Regions from separate parts of the Cytobacillus oceanisediminis genome, predicted to be linked through region 4. Evidence: riboswitches for the same ligand, from Rfam matches in the RefSeq annotation. Region 4 holds a riboswitch; each other region holds the start of a gene.
What was found. A riboswitch is a leader RNA that binds a small molecule or an ion and turns the genes downstream of it on or off. The one in region 4 is predicted to bind S-adenosylmethionine.
Positions count from the first base shown of each region.

Region 1: another riboswitch for S-adenosylmethionine. It lies ahead of IRB79_RS11740 (O-methyltransferase); the one in region 4 lies ahead of IRB79_RS24900 (O-acetylhomoserine aminocarboxypropyltransferase/cysteine synthase family protein).
Region 2: another riboswitch for S-adenosylmethionine. It lies ahead of IRB79_RS07415 (homoserine dehydrogenase); the one in region 4 lies ahead of IRB79_RS24900 (O-acetylhomoserine aminocarboxypropyltransferase/cysteine synthase family protein).
Region 3: another riboswitch for S-adenosylmethionine. It lies ahead of IRB79_RS09385 (2,3-diketo-5-methylthiopentyl-1-phosphate enolase); the one in region 4 lies ahead of IRB79_RS24900 (O-acetylhomoserine aminocarboxypropyltransferase/cysteine synthase family protein).

Region 1 is NZ_CP065511.1:2,299,832-2,304,032, forward strand. It holds gene IRB79_RS11735 (coiled-coil domain-containing protein) at 1-1,609, shown strand, start outside; SAM riboswitch class I at 1,684-1,790, shown strand; gene IRB79_RS11740 (O-methyltransferase) at 1,899-2,477, shown strand; gene IRB79_RS11745 (PH domain-containing protein) at 2,517-2,900, shown strand; gene IRB79_RS11750 (MocR-like pyridoxine biosynthesis transcription factor PdxR) at 2,934-4,201, opposite strand, start outside.
Region 2 is NZ_CP065511.1:1,417,847-1,422,047, reverse strand. It holds gene IRB79_RS07415 (homoserine dehydrogenase) at 322-1,539, opposite strand; SAM riboswitch class I at 1,652-1,753, opposite strand; gene IRB79_RS07410 (NUDIX hydrolase) at 1,830-2,468, opposite strand; gene IRB79_RS07405 (general stress protein) at 2,678-3,292, shown strand; gene yhbH (sporulation protein YhbH) at 3,350-4,201, opposite strand, start outside.
Region 3 is NZ_CP065511.1:1,822,979-1,827,179, forward strand. It holds gene IRB79_RS09375 (carbon-nitrogen family hydrolase) at 1-199, opposite strand, end outside; gene IRB79_RS09380 (pyridoxal phosphate-dependent aminotransferase) at 343-1,515, shown strand; SAM riboswitch class I at 1,607-1,710, shown strand; gene IRB79_RS09385 (2,3-diketo-5-methylthiopentyl-1-phosphate enolase) at 1,797-3,029, shown strand; gene IRB79_RS09390 (2-hydroxy-3-keto-5-methylthiopentenyl-1-phosphate phosphatase) at 3,022-3,684, shown strand; gene IRB79_RS09395 (methylthioribulose 1-phosphate dehydratase) at 3,681-4,201, shown strand, end outside.
Region 4 is NZ_CP065511.1:4,931,294-4,935,494, reverse strand. It holds gene IRB79_RS24915 (thioredoxin family protein) at 1-39, shown strand, start outside; gene IRB79_RS24910 (MFS transporter) at 192-1,463, shown strand; gene IRB79_RS24905 (hypothetical protein) at 1,606-1,944, shown strand; SAM riboswitch class I at 1,996-2,097, shown strand; gene IRB79_RS24900 (O-acetylhomoserine aminocarboxypropyltransferase/cysteine synthase family protein) at 2,184-3,500, shown strand; SAM riboswitch class I at 3,640-3,743, shown strand; gene IRB79_RS24895 (methionine ABC transporter ATP-binding protein) at 3,898-4,201, shown strand, end outside.

The DNA of each region.
Region 1 (4,201 bases), 2.6 Mb from region 4:
AATTAATGGAAGCATTGAGGAGCTCAAACAGCTGCAAAAATCAAAAGAAGAACAAGCCAGTGAATTGCTGGCGATTCAGGCGACAAGAGAATCGGAGCAAAAGCAGCAAAAGAAGCTGGAGAAAAAACTTCTTGCTCTTAATGAAGAGTGGAAAGATGCGTCTGTACCGGATGAACCAATGAGTATTTTGGAAAATATGGTACAGACAGCTGCAAAGGAAGCAAAGGCAGCAGAGAAAGAAGAGCGTGAGCAGGGAACAGCTGTAACTGTAGCCGATACATCCTTAAAGCATGCGAAGGCGCAGCGTGATAAAACTGCTAAAAAAGTGGCCAAGCATGATAAACAGCCTGAAGAATGGGCAGAGCTTGATCTGGAAGTGAAGACGGTTGAGATCGCTGACCAGACCAAACAGACGAATGCAGAAATAAAGAAAACGGAAGAGCGCAAAAAAGAGACCGAACAAAACATTGCTGAGTTTGAAAACAATCAATTGCATCTATCCGTAATCCTTAAAGAGGAAGCAGCAGCTTTTGCGGATGAAGATATTGAAAAAATAAAGAGTCAAGGAAAGCAAAGCATCATTTCCTGGAGTGAAAAACATCAGGGTATTCAGGATGAAGGCCAGGAGAAGCACGCAAAAATTGAACAATCCCTGCGCAATTTAAAGCTTAATATTGAAGGCAAGGATTGGGAAATCCGCTTTAAGAATGAAGTCTTAACTACGCTTGATCATATGGATACCAGGCATTATGCGCATATTCAAAGTGTAGTCCAAAACATGAAGCGCTTTTCACAGAGCGGCTTAGAGCAGCTGGAACGCGATAAAGAACGGGCAGAAAAAGCGCAGAACTTCTGGGCCAGCCGAGCGAGCATGAAGGTGATGAGCATTTCAGAAGCGATTCGCTCGATGATTGCGAAAATGAAGCTGAAGAATGAACGGGGTTCTTTCCCGCTTGTCCAGCTCAAAGAAGACATCCTGCCTAAAAAAGCGGAAGATGTTGAACCTTTACTGAAACAGCATTTTGTTTCAGCCATTAACAAAATTACAAAGCGATTCGAGATGATTGATGACAATAATCTGGAGCTTGATCAGGAAATTAAACAGCTTATCAGTGATGAGCAGATTTTATTTGTCTCTCTCAGAAATCGTTACCCGGAACTGTTGGTTTATAACATGCGTACTGATAATGCCTTCATGTACGGAAAACCGCAGCGTGAGCATTATTCAACCTGGCAGACGATCAACCAGGGTTCAAAGACTAAATCTGATGGCAGCGGCGGTCAAAAGCTATCTGCCCGCATGGTCATGATGATGATGCTTCTTTCTGTTAAGAGTGAAACCGATCAAAGCTGGGTTCCGTTAGTCTGTGATAATCCGTTTGGACAAGCGGCTTCTGCCCATGTGCTTGACCCGATTTTCGCTGTAGCCGATAAGCTGAAGTTCCAATTCATCGTCGTCACTCCGCCTGAATTGGTGAAAACAGAGATCAGCCAGAGGTTCGATGCGTACTATAAATTGGATTTCATCCGGGAAAAAGGGAAAGAGATTGTGTCGGATACGATTGTACCTGCGTTTCGAATTTATCAGGGAGAGGAAGCTGTTCATTAGATTAAAAGAATTAAAGTATTGCCATTTAACAAAAACTATGCAATACTTGGTTGAAAATATATATTTTATACAAATTCTTATCCAGAGAGGTGGAGGGACTGGCCCTGCGAAGCCTCAGCAACCCCTGATTATGTCAGGAAGGTGCTAATTCCAACAGAGTTGACACTCTGGGAGATAAGAGGTCGTTTTTGATAGCAAAGGCCTCTTAAAATAAGAGGCCTTTTTTTGATGCTCCTTTATGATTTGAGCTTGGGTTAGATTAGAACGAAGAAAGAGGAGGAATGGCAAAATGGAAAACGGCGTTATACAGGTACCGGAAGCATATTCGAGGATATTACAGGAATCTGATTTGCTCGGCTTCGGGCAGTCATGTGATAGAAAAACAGGATTTTTACTGAAGGGGCTGGCTGCTTCAAAACCAGGAGGCAGTTTTTTGGAGCTGGGAACAGGTACGGGAGCGTCTGCTTCATGGATCATTGATGGGATGGATGAAGGCAGTAAGCTTACGACCGTTGACATAGATTCGACAGTGCAATCGATCGCGAGAAAGTACCTCGCGAATGACAGCAGAATCACATTTTGCTGTGAGGACGGAGCAGCTTTTATACAAAACCTGTCGGAGGGGTTCGATTTTATTTTTGCAGATACGTGGCCGGGGAAATTCGAGCTTCTGGACAAAACCTTGGATCATTTGAATATCGGCGGTTTTTATGTGATTCATGATGTGTTTCCGCAGCAGAAATTGCCAGAAGAATTTAGGATCAAAGCCACTAAACTTCTAAAAACTCTGCGGGACAGACCTGACCTTGACATAACAGAATTGGATTGGTCTACCGGGCTGATACTTGCAGTTAAAACAGCGGTTTGATAGATGAAATTATTCATTGAAACTAAGGGGGATCGTTCCATGAATAGTATTAAAAATCAGGTTGAACATCTACTTCATGAGGATGAAAACATTATTGAATGTTTAACCTGTTCATTAGTTGCCCATTACTGTTTAGCACCGCATGCAGGCTTCTTTGCGGCAACGAACAAAAGACTGCTATTCTATGGAATCCCGGTATCAGATACAAACAAGGAATTAGTTGAAGAATTTGCGTATAGCAATATTACTTCCATTGAAGAAAAAAGGGGAATCACCGGGAAGCATATTCATATGTACTATAATCAAGACTTTTATAAATTCCAGCAAATCCAGGGGATGAATATGTTTGATTTTTTGGTGGCTGTTAAGGAAAAGATGTGCATGTTTACCACTTCAGCAAAAGAGCGTTATCCTGTAAGATAAGTGCTCTTTTGAATGATTGAATATATGGCTTCCTTATTTGCTTAGATAACTTTTCCATGCATTGGCGATTAAATGGACTCCTCTCTGAATGTCGATCATGGAAGGGGCGCCATATCCAAGCATCACTTGATTGTTTGGCTTGTGAAGATGATACATAGGTGAAACAGCATCGATTTCAACTCCCGCCGACTTTGCCAGTTCAATTGCTTTAGATTCATTCAATCCTTTGGGTAATGTCACGATGATATGCAAGCCCGCTGTATCTCCAATTATGTCAAAGAGTTCTCTTAAATGTTTTGACAGGCTTTCTATTAAACAGCTCCGCTTGGCTCGATATAACGTTCTCATTTTTGCTATATGAGATGTATAAAGTCCTTCTTCCATAAATTTTGCAGCAGCTCGCTGATCGATTCTTGAAACAGTCGACTTTTGATAAGCATTAAATTTTTCAAAGTCTTGCTGCAGTGCTGCTGGCAGAATCAGATAGCTAATCCGAAGTGATGGCAGCAATGTTTTTGAAAAGGTGCCGAAGTACAGAACCCTCCCGGTTGAATCCAGATGGGATAATGCTGGTATTGGTGCCCCTTTGTAGCGAAATTCAGAATCATAGTCATCCTCGATAATGTAAGCATCCTGTTTGATTGCCCAATTTAACAGTTCAACCCTTCTGGCAATAGACATAATTGTACCGGTAGGATATTGATGAGCAGGTGTGGTATATAATAATTTTACAGGCTCATCAGAATCAGGCATACAGCATCCTTCCTCATCCACAGAAATCGGATAACATGGTAGCTGTAATTGCTCAAAAATAGATTTAGCCCGAATAAAACCTGGGTCTTCTATTCCGATGGCTTCCCGTTTAAAAAACAAACATACATTTAGTAACTGCTGCTGAAATCCGTTGAAAATATACACTTGCTCCGGCTGGCAGGCCAGCCTTCTAGCTTGCTGTAAGTATAGTGCAATTTGGACACGCAAAGAATATTCGCCCTGCCATGGTGCATTGCTGGCATTAGATTCATTAAGCTCTTTTCTGTATAATCGGTTCCAATGTTTATAGGGGAAGGCGGAGGCATCGATCTGCCCATTTTTAAAATTAATGAGAAACTCATTCTGAACTTTTTTCTCCAAGTCCGTTGTATTAATCTGACTATAGTGCCATTCATCCTGAATTTCAGAAACAAAATAGCCTCTGCGTTCTGCTGAATAACAATACCCTTCACTCTGCAACTGTTCATAAGCCATCTGAACAGTTATGATGCTTACGTTTAATTGTTCAGCCAGCCGCCGCTTTGCAG
Region 2 (4,201 bases), 1.8 Mb from region 4:
CTTTATACCCCACTGATTGTTAGTTGAGGCCCACAGGACAAGGAAGGCTTCGTCAGCATGAGCATCGCACGACCAAATGCGACAGCTTTTGGGAGGAAGCGGGTCACAAAGACGTTGCCACAGGATAAGGAAAGCTGCGGCAGCGATGCATCGCACGACCGAAAGTGATAGCTTTTGGGAGAACGTGGCGTTTTTAGTCTTTGTTCTGCTGACGGGCCTGTACGGGCAGTTGGACTGCGATAACATCCACCATCTCTAAACATACTTCGGGAGGGGCAGCTCATAAGCTTGCCCCTCCTGCTTTTTCATTATGCTTTCAGGTTATACCGTCTGTACCTGTTTATTTTCCTTTGCAGCCGGAGCATAGTCTCCAAGCACCTGATAAGCCTTCAAATCTGATGTATCTAATAATGACACAGCTTCCAATGATGCCTTAAAGATGAAGACATCTTTTGACACTTTTCTGATTATTTCACATCCCTCAGGCAATCCCGCTTTATCAGCATCACCCCAGATGATCCAAACTGGCTCGTCAAGAACAGTCCCTTCCGACTTGCCTTCCTCAAAGACTGAAGGAATATCGGCTCTGCCTACATGAATCAAATCTTCAATAATTGCGCTAGCTGTCGGAAACATGCCGGCTCCAGGACCCTGCAGGCTGATATTCCCGACTATATCCGCATCAATCGAAACTGCATTTTGCACTCCTTCTACTCTGTACAAGGGATGTGCCTCCCCTGTCAGGACCGGTTTTACAGTACAGCGGATAGCATCTTTTTCCCTCTGAATTGATGCTACATGTTTAAATTTCAGTCCCAGGGAATCAGCCATACGAATTTGCTCAATTGTAATGTCAGTAATGCCTTCTCTAACAGATGTTTCCTGCGCCGGTGCTTTCCCGAATACCAGCTCGCTCAGAACAACCGCTTTGTAAAAAGCGTCATATCCTTCGATATCATTTTTGGGATCGGCTTCTGCATATCCTTTTTCCTGAGCTATTTTCAGTGCTTCTTCAAATGATAAGCTCTCCTCGCGCATACTTGTCAAAATGAAATTGGATGTGCCATTTAATATTCCTTCGATCCGTTCAATCTTGTTGGCATTCAGCAGCTGCTTGATAGTCTGAATTATAGGGATTCCGCCTCCGACTGTTGCTTCAAATCCTAATGATACATTATTTTCTTTTGCGAGCCTCGCAAGCTCACTTCCATGGAATGCAAACATCTCCTTATTTGCTGTAATGACATGGCATCCTCTCGATATTGCCTGGCGCAAATACGTATAGCCTGGTTCCCTGCCAACAATGGCATCAATTACGACATCAAGCTTAGGAAGCTCAATAATATCTTGAAAGTCATCAGTTAAAAGCACCTCATCATCGCGCAAAGAATGCTTACTCACATTTTTGACAAGGATGGCCGAGACCTTAACTTCTTTCCCGAATATCGCCTGAAGCCTTCCCTGATGTTTGCTGATCGTTTCATACACTCCTTTTCCAACTGTTCCAAACCCCAATAGCCCAATCGTTATCGCTGACATTTCTCATTCCCCCTGGTTAATATTTAAAGTGCAGATACCTGTAAAAACAAAAAACCCCTTCCGTCCATTACAGACAAGAAGGGGTTTGAATTTACATTTCGTTCATTCCGCCTTCTTATCTTCGGAAAATGTATTCCTCTGAATTTGGCACCGTGCATAAATGCTGGTTGCCGAGGCTTCATAGGGTCAGTCCCTCCGCCTCTCTTGATAAGAAGTTTCTAAGTATTCAATTTATATGAATCATAAACATTTATAAGGACTGCGTCAACCTTTTTTGAAAATTATTTTCTTCAAACGCTTTCACTTTCCTCGAAATCTTCAGTAATGATTTCAAGAAAATGCTTAAGAATTCTGGCAGTCAGCCCCCAAATAACCTTATCCTCAAAATAGTAAAATACTTCTTCTACTTTCCTTGTCTGCCATTTGTAATTTTCACCCCCGGCAATCAAGTCAAAAGGAAAATTTTCTTCGGGCTCCACTTTAAAATTCACGTGATACGTTTCCGCCTTTACATTTTTTAGAAAGGAAAGAGGCACGGTAAAAACTTCTTCTACTTCGTCAGGGTTTGGCACAATCTGGTTAGGATTATGGATAATGCCTGCATAAGGGTAAATAATTTGTCCGAAGGAAATCATGTAATCCAGCGGGGACACATCTGTAATGCTGTCTTCACTCACGCCGAGTTCCTCTGAGGTCTCACGGATGGCCGTATGCTCCTCATCCCTATCTTCCGGATCTATTCTCCCGCCCGGGAAACAGACCTCCCCAGGCTGCCTTCTCATTTTAAGTGAACGCACTTCAAAAAGGACATGTACCTCATTATTTTTCTCAACAAGCGGAAGCAAAATAGCGAATTTCAAAAATCGCTCACTCCCTAAAATAACTGGGGTCCTGTTACCCAACCTTTTAGCCAGTTTCTCAATCTCCATATACCCACCTCCAGCAGCGATTCCAATTTTTCGGCTATTATCTTTATCATACTGTATTTACTGTGTTTTATTAATTCATACGGCTTGTACCATGTAATGATTCTGCACAGTTTATTACTTATCTGTCAGCCCTTCAATAGAAAAAGAAAGTTTCTCCGCCTGCAATTCAGGGAAAATAGAAAATATAATATGACATTAGGAGTGAAAATATGAAAAAAAATATACTAGTAGGCGGGTATGATACACAGGAAGATCTAAAAGATGCTATTGAAGGGGCAGAGTCAAACGGGTATCAGAAAGACAACCTGGTGATTGTTTCAAAAGATGGAGCGAACCTTGAAAGCTTTGCAGACAATCATGGAGTGAACTTGCGAATAGTCGGATCCCAGGAGCTCGGCAATCAGCGCTTTCTTGATTCAGTGAAAGCCCTTTTTATGGGAGAAGATCCAGCCACAAGTTCTGGAATGGATCCTGATAAAAAAGATGGTACACGGTTTGATGAACATGACCTGGATAAATACGCAAGCATGGTATTTGATGGAAAATACGTCTTAATCGCGGACTACTATGGGAACTATCCCACTTCCCAGGAGGACAATCAGAGGATCACTGCTGAAGACTCAGAAGGGTACCTCGAAAGCGCTTCAGCCCGGGAAGTTGTCCATGAAGCAGATATCAAAACACTGGCAGATAAATCCCGTAACTCATGTGCTGCCGATAATCAGGAAATCAATCGTGTTCACGTTTCACCCAAGTCTGCAGATGTGAAAACCAGTGCTGAATTAAACCGGGATGATCGACATACGAAAGAAAGGCTCAAATAGCAGAAGGCCCCCGATTGGGGTCTTTTTTTCGGAATAAAAAAGAGAGGTTCCCCTCTCTTAAGCGTACTTCTTCTTATCTTCCTCCTGTTTGAAGAAACTCTTCATCGCATGGAATACATCTGCTTTTTGCTTAAGGATATAATAGCGGAAATCCTCATTTTTAATATTTTTATAGGCTGACATCAGGGTCGAGTGGCGGTTATACTGGTTTACTTCACCGTATCCGAACATATTGGACACCTTCATCAGGTCTTCCACTAGCTTAACACAGCGGGCGTTGTCAGAGGTCAGGTTATCACCGTCTGAGAAGTGAAAAGGGTAAATATTATATTTGTGCGGGTCGTATTTGACATCAATCAGTTCAAGTGCTTTACGATAGGCAGATGAACAAATGGTTCCCCCGCTTTCTCCTTTTGAGAAAAAGTCCTCTTCTGAGACCACCTTTGCTTCAGTATGATGGGCAATAAATTCTATCTCGACTGTCTCATATTTGGTTCTCAGAAACCGCGTCATCCAGAAGAAAAAGCTTCTGGCCATATACTTTTCCCAGATCCCCATCGAGCCGCTCGTATCCATCATCGCAAGCACAACAGCCTTTGAATCAGGCTTTACAATTTCATTCCAGGTCTTAAACTTCAAATCTTCCTTATAAATTGGGTGGAACGCTGCTTTTCCACTCATTGCATTGCGCTTAAATGCCGACATCATGGTGCGTTTCTTATCAATATTGCCCATTAATCCAGTCTTTCTGATATCATTAAATTCAATGTCCTCTACCAGGTTTTCATCCTGCTCTTTTCTTTTTAAATTAGGCAATTCCAATTGTTTAAATAATGCTTCTTCAATTTCCATCAGTGATACTTCAGCTTCAAAATAATCCTCGCCTGCCTGGTCGCCTGCCCCTTGCCC
Region 3 (4,201 bases), 2.2 Mb from region 4:
CTAGTGCTGACCCGGCAGCCTGGTCTGCAATTTCACCCAATCTGGTCAAATCATAGCCTGTAGTCCAAAGTTCCGGCAGTACAATAACATCCGGAGTAGCATTAAGCGCCTTTTTAATCATGGTTTCGGCTGTTTTAAAATTCTCCTCAGGTTTCCCAAATGCAATATCCATTTGCAAACAGGCAATCTTTAATTTCATAAAACTCCCCCGCAATCATCTTATCCTTATGGTAAAATTAGTCCGATAGATGGAAATTTTCAAAATTTTACTTTACAACTTACCATTTACGTTATATCATTTGTGACTATATTTTCAATCTTTTTTTTAAGCAGGTGAACAATTTGGTAAATTATCCGCAATCAGATCTTTTAAAAAGTCTGCCTAAACAGTTTTTTGCATCTTTGACAGCCAAAGTGGGAAAAAAACTCGAACAAGGTTATGATGTCATCAATCTTGGACAGGGAAATCCTGATCTGCCTACCCCAGAGCATATTGTCAAGAGTCTTCAAAGTGCGGCCGTAAATCCGCAAAACCATAAATATTCTCCTTTCCAGGGCTTCCCGTTTTTAAAAAAGGCTGCTGCAGACTTTTATAAAAGGGAATTTGATGTTGAATTGGATCCCGGAACCGAAATAGCCATCCTTTTTGGTGGTAAATCCGGCCTGGTTGAAATCCCTCAATGCCTTTTAAACCCTGGGGACAGCATATTGGTTCCGGACCCGGGATATCCTGATTATTGGTCAGGTGTTGCACTTGCCAAAGCAAAAATGGTGACAATGCCTCTAAGAGAAGAAAATAATTTCTTGCCAGTTTACAGTGAATTGTCAGCAGACCAGCTAAATACAGCCAAACTGATGTTCCTTAATTACCCAAATAATCCGACTGGAGCAGTGGCAAACAAGGATTTTTTTCAGGAAACAGTTGATTTGAGCCGAAGTCATGGCATTTGCATCGTCCATGATTTTGCATATGGCGGTATTGGTTTTGACGGCAAAAAGCCTGAAAGTTTTCTTCAGGCAGAAGGGGCAAAAGAGGTCGGAATTGAAATTTATACTCTTTCAAAAACCTTTAATATGGCAGGCTGGAGAGTTGGATTTGCAGCTGGAAATGCAAGTGTCATCTCAGCACTGAATCTTATGCAGGATCATCTATACGTCAGCTTGTTTGGTGCTGTTCAGGAAGCTGCAGCAGCTGCTCTGTCAGGACCCCAGGATTGTGTTAATGAATTGAATTCCATATACCAATCCAGACGGAATACATTCATCTCTGGCCTGAGGGAAATTGGCTGGGATGTACAAGCTCCTAAAGGCTCCTTTTTTGCATGGCTCAAGGTCCCTGAACAATTTACATCGGAAGAGTTTGCTGACTATCTCTTGGACAAAGCGCATATTGCGGTTGCACCTGGCATCGGATTTGGTGATTTTGGAGAAGGGTATGTGAGAGCTGGTTTGCTGACATCTGAGGATAGACTTAAAGAAGCGGTGGCCCGAATACAAAAATTAGATTTATTTTAATTTTTTTCATAATTCAATTGACAAAAACACGAAGCACTGTCATAATTCTAATTAAATTTTAATTCTAAATTAACTGAATACTCATTTCGTTTTCTTATCAAGAGCAGGCGGAGGGACTAGCCCTATGAAGCCCGGCAACCGACTTATACCTGAGCACGGTGCTAAATCTTGCAGCTTATAGCTGAAAGATAAGAAGATGTTAGATTGCTATGCTAACCTCTTCTTATTTGAAGAGGTTTTTTATTGTTCTCATTCTTTGATTTTTGAAAGGAAGAATATACATGAGTGAAATTATTGCAACGTATCTGATTCATGATGAAAAACATAACCCGGAGAAAAAGGCCGGGGAGATCGCTTTAGGCTTAACGGTCGGGTCATGGACCCATTTGCCCGAACTTGAAAAACAGCAGCTGGAAAAGCATAAAGGCAGGGTCGTTTCTGTTGAAGACCTTATTAAAGATGAAGAAAGAAAGGAAACAGCCGCAGTCATTAAGATTGCCTATCCCACTGTTAATTTCAGTCCGGATTTACCGGCAATATTAACAACAGTCTTTGGAAAACTGTCATTGGACGGAAAGATTAAATTGTTAGATTTACAGTTTTCCAATGAACTTAAAAGCTTTTTCCCCGGGCCTCGATTCGGGATTGACGGACTGAGGGAAAAACTGAATGTATATGACAGACCCCTTCTGATGAGCATCTTCAAAGGGGTGCTCGGCAAAGACATGGATTTTTTAACTTCGCAGCTGAGGGAACAGGCCCTAGGGGGCATCGACCTTGTAAAAGATGATGAAATTCTATTTGAAAACCGCCTTACACCTTTTGAAGCCCGGATAACCGAAGGCAAAGAAGTGCTAAGGCAGGTTTATGAGGAAACAGGCCACCGTACCCTATATGCTGTAAATTTAACAGGCAGGTCTTTTGAATTAAAAGATAAGGCAAGGAAGGCATCCAGACTTGGTGCAGATCTTCTTCTGTTCAATGTATTCTCTTATGGGCTCGATGTTTTGCAGTCATTAAGAGAAGATGATGAGATTGGGCTGCCTATCATGGCACATCCTGCAGTTAGTGGAGCTCTTTCTGCTTCAAGTGTTTATGGGATTTCCTATCCTTTGCTTTTAGGCAAACTCCTCAGGTATGCAGGTGCAGACTTGTCTCTATTCCCTTCCCCTTATGGATCGGTTGCCCTTGAAAAAACTCAGGCATTATCAATTGGGGATGCTCTGACTAAGAATGATTTCTGCAAAAGAACCTTTCCGGTTCCATCAGCCGGCATCCATCCGGGTCTTGTGCCTCTGCTTTTCGAAGACTTCGGAATAGACAGTGTAATCAATGCCGGAGGCGGCGTACATGGGCATCCGGATGGGGCAAGAGGAGGCGGTTTGGCATTCCGCCAGGCAATTGATTTAATTTTAAAGGGGGCTTCTTTGACAGATGCTCCATCAAACTTCCCTGAATTAAAAAAAGCGATTGATCTGTGGGGGTACAAAGAGGTGGCTGTAAAGAATGGCTAAAATAGCGGTTTTTTGTGATTTTGATGGAACTATTACCGAAAATGATAACATCATTCATATCATGAAGCACTTTGCTCCTTCCCAATGGGAAGGGATAAAAAATCAAGTTCTGGGACAGGAAATTTCCATTCAAGAAGGAGTAGGAAAGATGTTTTCCCTTCTCCCAAGCAGTCTGAAAGATGATATCACCGATTTCATCTTGGAAAATGCGAGAGTAAGAGAGGGATTTCAGCCATTTATCGATTATCTGGCAAAAGAAAATATACCGCTTTATATAGTCAGCGGAGGAATAGATTTTTTTGTGGCTCCTGTACTGGATAAGTATGGACCCTTTGAAGAGGTGTTCTGCAATAGTTCTGATTTTAGCGGTGATACAATTAAAATCTTATGGCCCCATAGCTGCGATGAAAATTGCAATAATAATTGCGGCTGCTGCAAGCCTTCCATTATGAGGAAACTAGAAGGTGAGGACACCTTTAAAGTGGTGGTCGGAGATTCAGTAACTGATCTGGAGGCTGCAAAACAGGCAGACTTTGTCATAGCAAGAGACCTGCTCCTGGAGAAAAGCAAAGAGATGAACCTTAATCATTGTGCCTTTGAATCGTTCTATGATTGCATTGAGCTTTTAAAAAGATTAAATGAGGTGAGGGTATGAGCAGACTTGAGGAAAAATGGAATGAGCTTGCAGATATTAAGGATGAGCTCGCAGAAAGGGACTGGTTTATGGGAACGAGCGGAAATCTGGCCATTAAGGTCAGCGGACGTCCCCTTCAATTCCTCGTAACAGCAAGCGGAAAGGATAAAAGGAAACGCACTGATGAAGACTTTCTCCTTGTTGATGAATTCGGACACCCGGCAGGGGAAACACAACTAAAGCCATCCGCTGAAACACTTCTGCATACTGAGATATATAGAAGAACAAAAGCTGAATGCAGTCTTCATGTACATACAGTAGATAATAATGTCATCTCAGAAATTTATGGTGATCAGGAGGCAGTAACATTTAAAGGGCAAGAGCTGATTAAAGCATTTGATAAATGGGAGGAAGATGCTGTTCTTGAGATTCCGATTATTCCGAATCATGCACATATTCCCACGCTGGCTAAGTGTTTTTCTTCCCATATACATGAAGATGCAGGTGCTGTTTTAATAAGAAATCATGGAATTACGGT
Region 4 (4,201 bases):
GTTCCCTATTTGTTGGATAGAATCAGAAGCATCTATTGAGAAAAACCAGGAGCAAAGCTGCCTGGTTTTTTGCATGTTTAAAAACATTGAAATCCGCCTTTTCAATATTCAAAATATATTTACAAACCCCCTCCGAAAGAGTATGATACTTAGGGAATCGAAATAATCACACAGTGCAGGAAGGGATCCGGATGGCATTTTACAAGGAGTGGACTGGCCAATTTAAAGGCTATAACCACAATATAAAATTGGCCTTTATGGCGAATATCCTTACACAAATAGGTTTTGGGATATTCATGGTAATCTATAATTTCTACATAAGGGAGCTCGGCTACACCGAAAGTGTTAATGGGCAAATCATATCCATGACTGCTCTCGCCACAGCACTGATTCTTGTGCCGGCAGGGATCGCCAGCGACCGATTTGGCAGAAAAAGAGCGATGCTGTTTGGGGCTGTTGCTACGGGTGTCGTTATGCTTTTCAGAAGTATGGTTGAATTGCAGGAACTCCTGATTTTATTTGCTTTTCTTACAGGGCTGACAACAGCATTTCTGCAAGTATCCGGCATACCATGGCTGGCTGAGAATTCAAAGGCTGACCAAAGGGTTCATTTATTCAGCATCCATTTTGCCATTATGACGGGTGCAAATGTAATCGGTAACTTAAGCGGAGGCATCTTAACGGATGTATTTTCTTTATTTGTGGATCAGCTCACCAGCATCCGCATTACCCTTCTGATTGCAAGTGTTTTCTTCATAGCAGGCCTTGTCCCTATCTTGCGTTTCGCAGAAGCTCCCAAAGATAGAAACGATGTAAGAGGCTTAAAGGATTTTTCGCTCAAAAACCTTTCCGCTAAAAATGAAGGCGTCAAAATTATCGCCATGTTTGCTTTTGCGCAGCTGCTAATAGGAATTGGAGCAGGACTGGTTATCCCTTATCTGAATTTATACTTCGCAGACCGTTTTGAAGCTTCCAATTCAGCCATTGGCATTATTATTTCATTAGGGCAGGCTGCCACTGCTTTTGCTATGATTATCGGCCCGGTTGTGGTAAGGAAGGTGGGAGAAGTCAAAGCAGTTGTAATCCTGCAGCTCATGTCACTTCCTTTTCTGCTTTTAACTGCTTATACAGAGAATCTTTGGCTTGCTGCGATCGGCTTTTTGTTCCGGCAGGCATTAATGAATGCTGGAAATCCTATACAAATGTCGCTAATGATGTCTAAGGTAAATGATTCGATGAAAGGACTGGCAAACTCCGTCAATCAGATGGTTTTCAATCTGGGATGGGCTGTAATGGGGCCTGTTTCAACAGGAATCGTCATGAGATATGGAGATTATTGGGGATATGCACTCGTATTCACGATTACTGCTTCTTTATATTTGATCGGCTCTCTCTATTTTTTCTTTGTTTTCAGAAGCTATAATAAGACAAAAGCTGAAGCGCCTTCTGTAAAAATAGTATAATCTGACATATTTCTCGGGAAATGAAAGACAATGCCTAATAAACAGGCATTGTCTTTCTGTATTTGTCGAATGAAAAATAAAGGATTGAAGATCTTCCTTACTGAATATTAAAGATGATAGACCCATTAAAAGAGGTGAGGCTGTGAAGGATTTACCTGATGTATTTATCCGGGAATTAAAGGCTAAAGGGCATCTTGGATACTTTTTAAGAAAATCAAATTTCTCTTTGCTTATTAAGGCGGGAAATATAAGCATTCCTCTGATGGTTTCGAATGGGGAAATCCGGAAGGTAAGTCACACCAGCCATTTTGATGTGGAGATCTTGGGCTCTGATGAAGCTGTGCTGTCACTGATTTCAGGAGAGTTAAAGTTAAGAGATGCACTTTCCCAAAATAAAATAATGATGGATACCACCTTTAGAAAAAAATTGCTCCTCGAGTCTTTTTTCTGTTTAGGGAAAATTTCATATCACAATACTTGACCGTTTTTTTAATAGTATGATAATATCGTTTTAATATTAATTAACTGAATATTCTTATCAAGAGAGGCGGAGGGACTGGCCCAGCGAAGCCCGGCAACCGGTAAAGTACACGGTGCTAAATCCAGCAGAGCGGGATGCTCTGGTAGATAAGAAGAGACGATACAGCCCTCTTCTTATGAAGAGGGTTTTTTCAGCTCTTCGATAAGAAATACTAAAATTTTTATAGAGGAGAGAAAGCAATGACTGACAAACAAAAAAATTACCGTTTTGAAACAATTGGAGTGCATGGGGGACTGAAGCCTGACCCTGTAACTGGTGCAAGGGCGTTACCGATTTACCAGAATAATGCTTACCAGTTCAAGAATACAGATCACGCTGCAGATCTCTTTGCTCTTAAAGAGCCAGGATATATTTATAGCAGGATACATAACCCGACTGTAAGTGTATTTGAGGAAAGAGTGGCCTTGCTCGAAGGAGGAGTTGGTGCATTGGCTCTTGCAAGCGGACAGTCTGCCATTACTCTTGCCATATTAAACATAGCTGAAGCAGGCGATGAAATTGTTGCTGCGTCCAATTTATATGGCGGTACTTATAATTTGTTTGCAGTCACACTTCCCAAGTATGGAATTAAAGTGAAACTGGTCGATCCAAAAGATCCGGAAAATTTCCGTAACGCGATTTCAGATAAAACAAAGGCCATCTTTGCGGAAACGATTGGAAACCCGAGCTTAAAAATTCTGGATATTGAAAAGGTCGCAGCAATTGCACATGAGAATGGTGTGCCGCTTATTGTCGATAACACCTTTGCTACACCTTATCTTTGCAGGCCTATCGAACATGGTGCTGACATTGTTATACACTCTGCGACTAAATGGCTGCTCGGCAATGGAACAACAATGGGAGGAATTATTGTAGACGGCGGAAAATTTGACTGGAATTCCCCTAAGTTCCCGGGCTTTACAAAGCCGGATCCGAGCTACCATGATATTGTCTATAGCGAAGCAATTGGCGAGGCGGCTTATATTATCAAAGCACGCGTTCAGCTGTTAAGAGACTTAGGGCCTGCGATGAGTGCGCAAAGTGCATTTCAGTTTACATTGGGGCTTGAGACTTTGCATGTGAGAATGAAGGAACACATTGCCAATACAAAAAAAGTAGTGGAATACCTTGAGGCGCATCCAGCCGTTAATTGGGTGCTTTATCCAGGTCATGAAAGCCATCCGGACAAAGAATTGGCAAATAAATATTTGCCTAAAGGAGCAGGCGCTGTGGCTGTGTTTGGAATATCTGGCGGAAGAGAGGCTGGAGCCAAGCTAATCAATAACCTGCAGCTATGGGCACACGTGGCTAATGTAGGGGATGCAAAGAGCCTGATTATCCACCCTGCAAGCACCACTCACCAGCAGCTGGATGAAGAAGGTTTAAAAGCTGCAGGAGTGCCGGAAGATCTAATTCGGATTTCTATCGGAATCGAGAATGCGGAAGATTTGATTGAGGATCTGGAACAGGCAATAGAAGCAGCTGCAGGCATCACATCGCTTGCTGCAAAAGCATAAAGGAAAATTTACCATTCATTTTTTTCCGAAAGTTTAAAATTTCTTCGTTGACACCTTTTTGATGGCTATGATACGATAGCAAACGTAATTAAAAACTGCTAAATTTATTTAAAGCAATAATTGAATATAGAACGTTACGCTCTTATCAAGAGAGGTGGAGGGAAGTGCCCTATGAAGCCCGGCAACCGTCAATTAGTTGAAATGGTGCCAATTCACTCAAAGCATAGCTTTGACAGATGAGAGAAAGGACTTAATTTTTTAATGCCTTTCTGCTCATGTGCAGAAAGGCATTTTTGCTTTTAGCGCATGAAAGCTTATAAGGAGTAAAAAATAGGGGAATATGAGCAGTCTATTAATTATAATCTGTATCTTTCGATTAAAGAGGTGACATTTCACGTTGATTTCTATAAAAGATGTACAGAAGGTTTTCTCTTCAAAAAATGGCCAGGTAAAAGCAGTTGATGATGTAAACCTGGAGGTGAAAGAGGGAGAAATTTTCGGAGTTATCGGATATAGCGGTGCAGGTAAAAGTACCTTGATCCGCATGCTGAATGGGTTAGAGCTTCCTACCCAGGGCAGTGTAACAGTTGCAGGAAATGAAGTTTCAAAGATAAAGGGAAGCAAGCTAAGAAAAGCGCGTCAGGAAATAAGCATGATTTTCCAGCATTTCAACCTATTATGGTCGAGAACAGTAAGGGAGA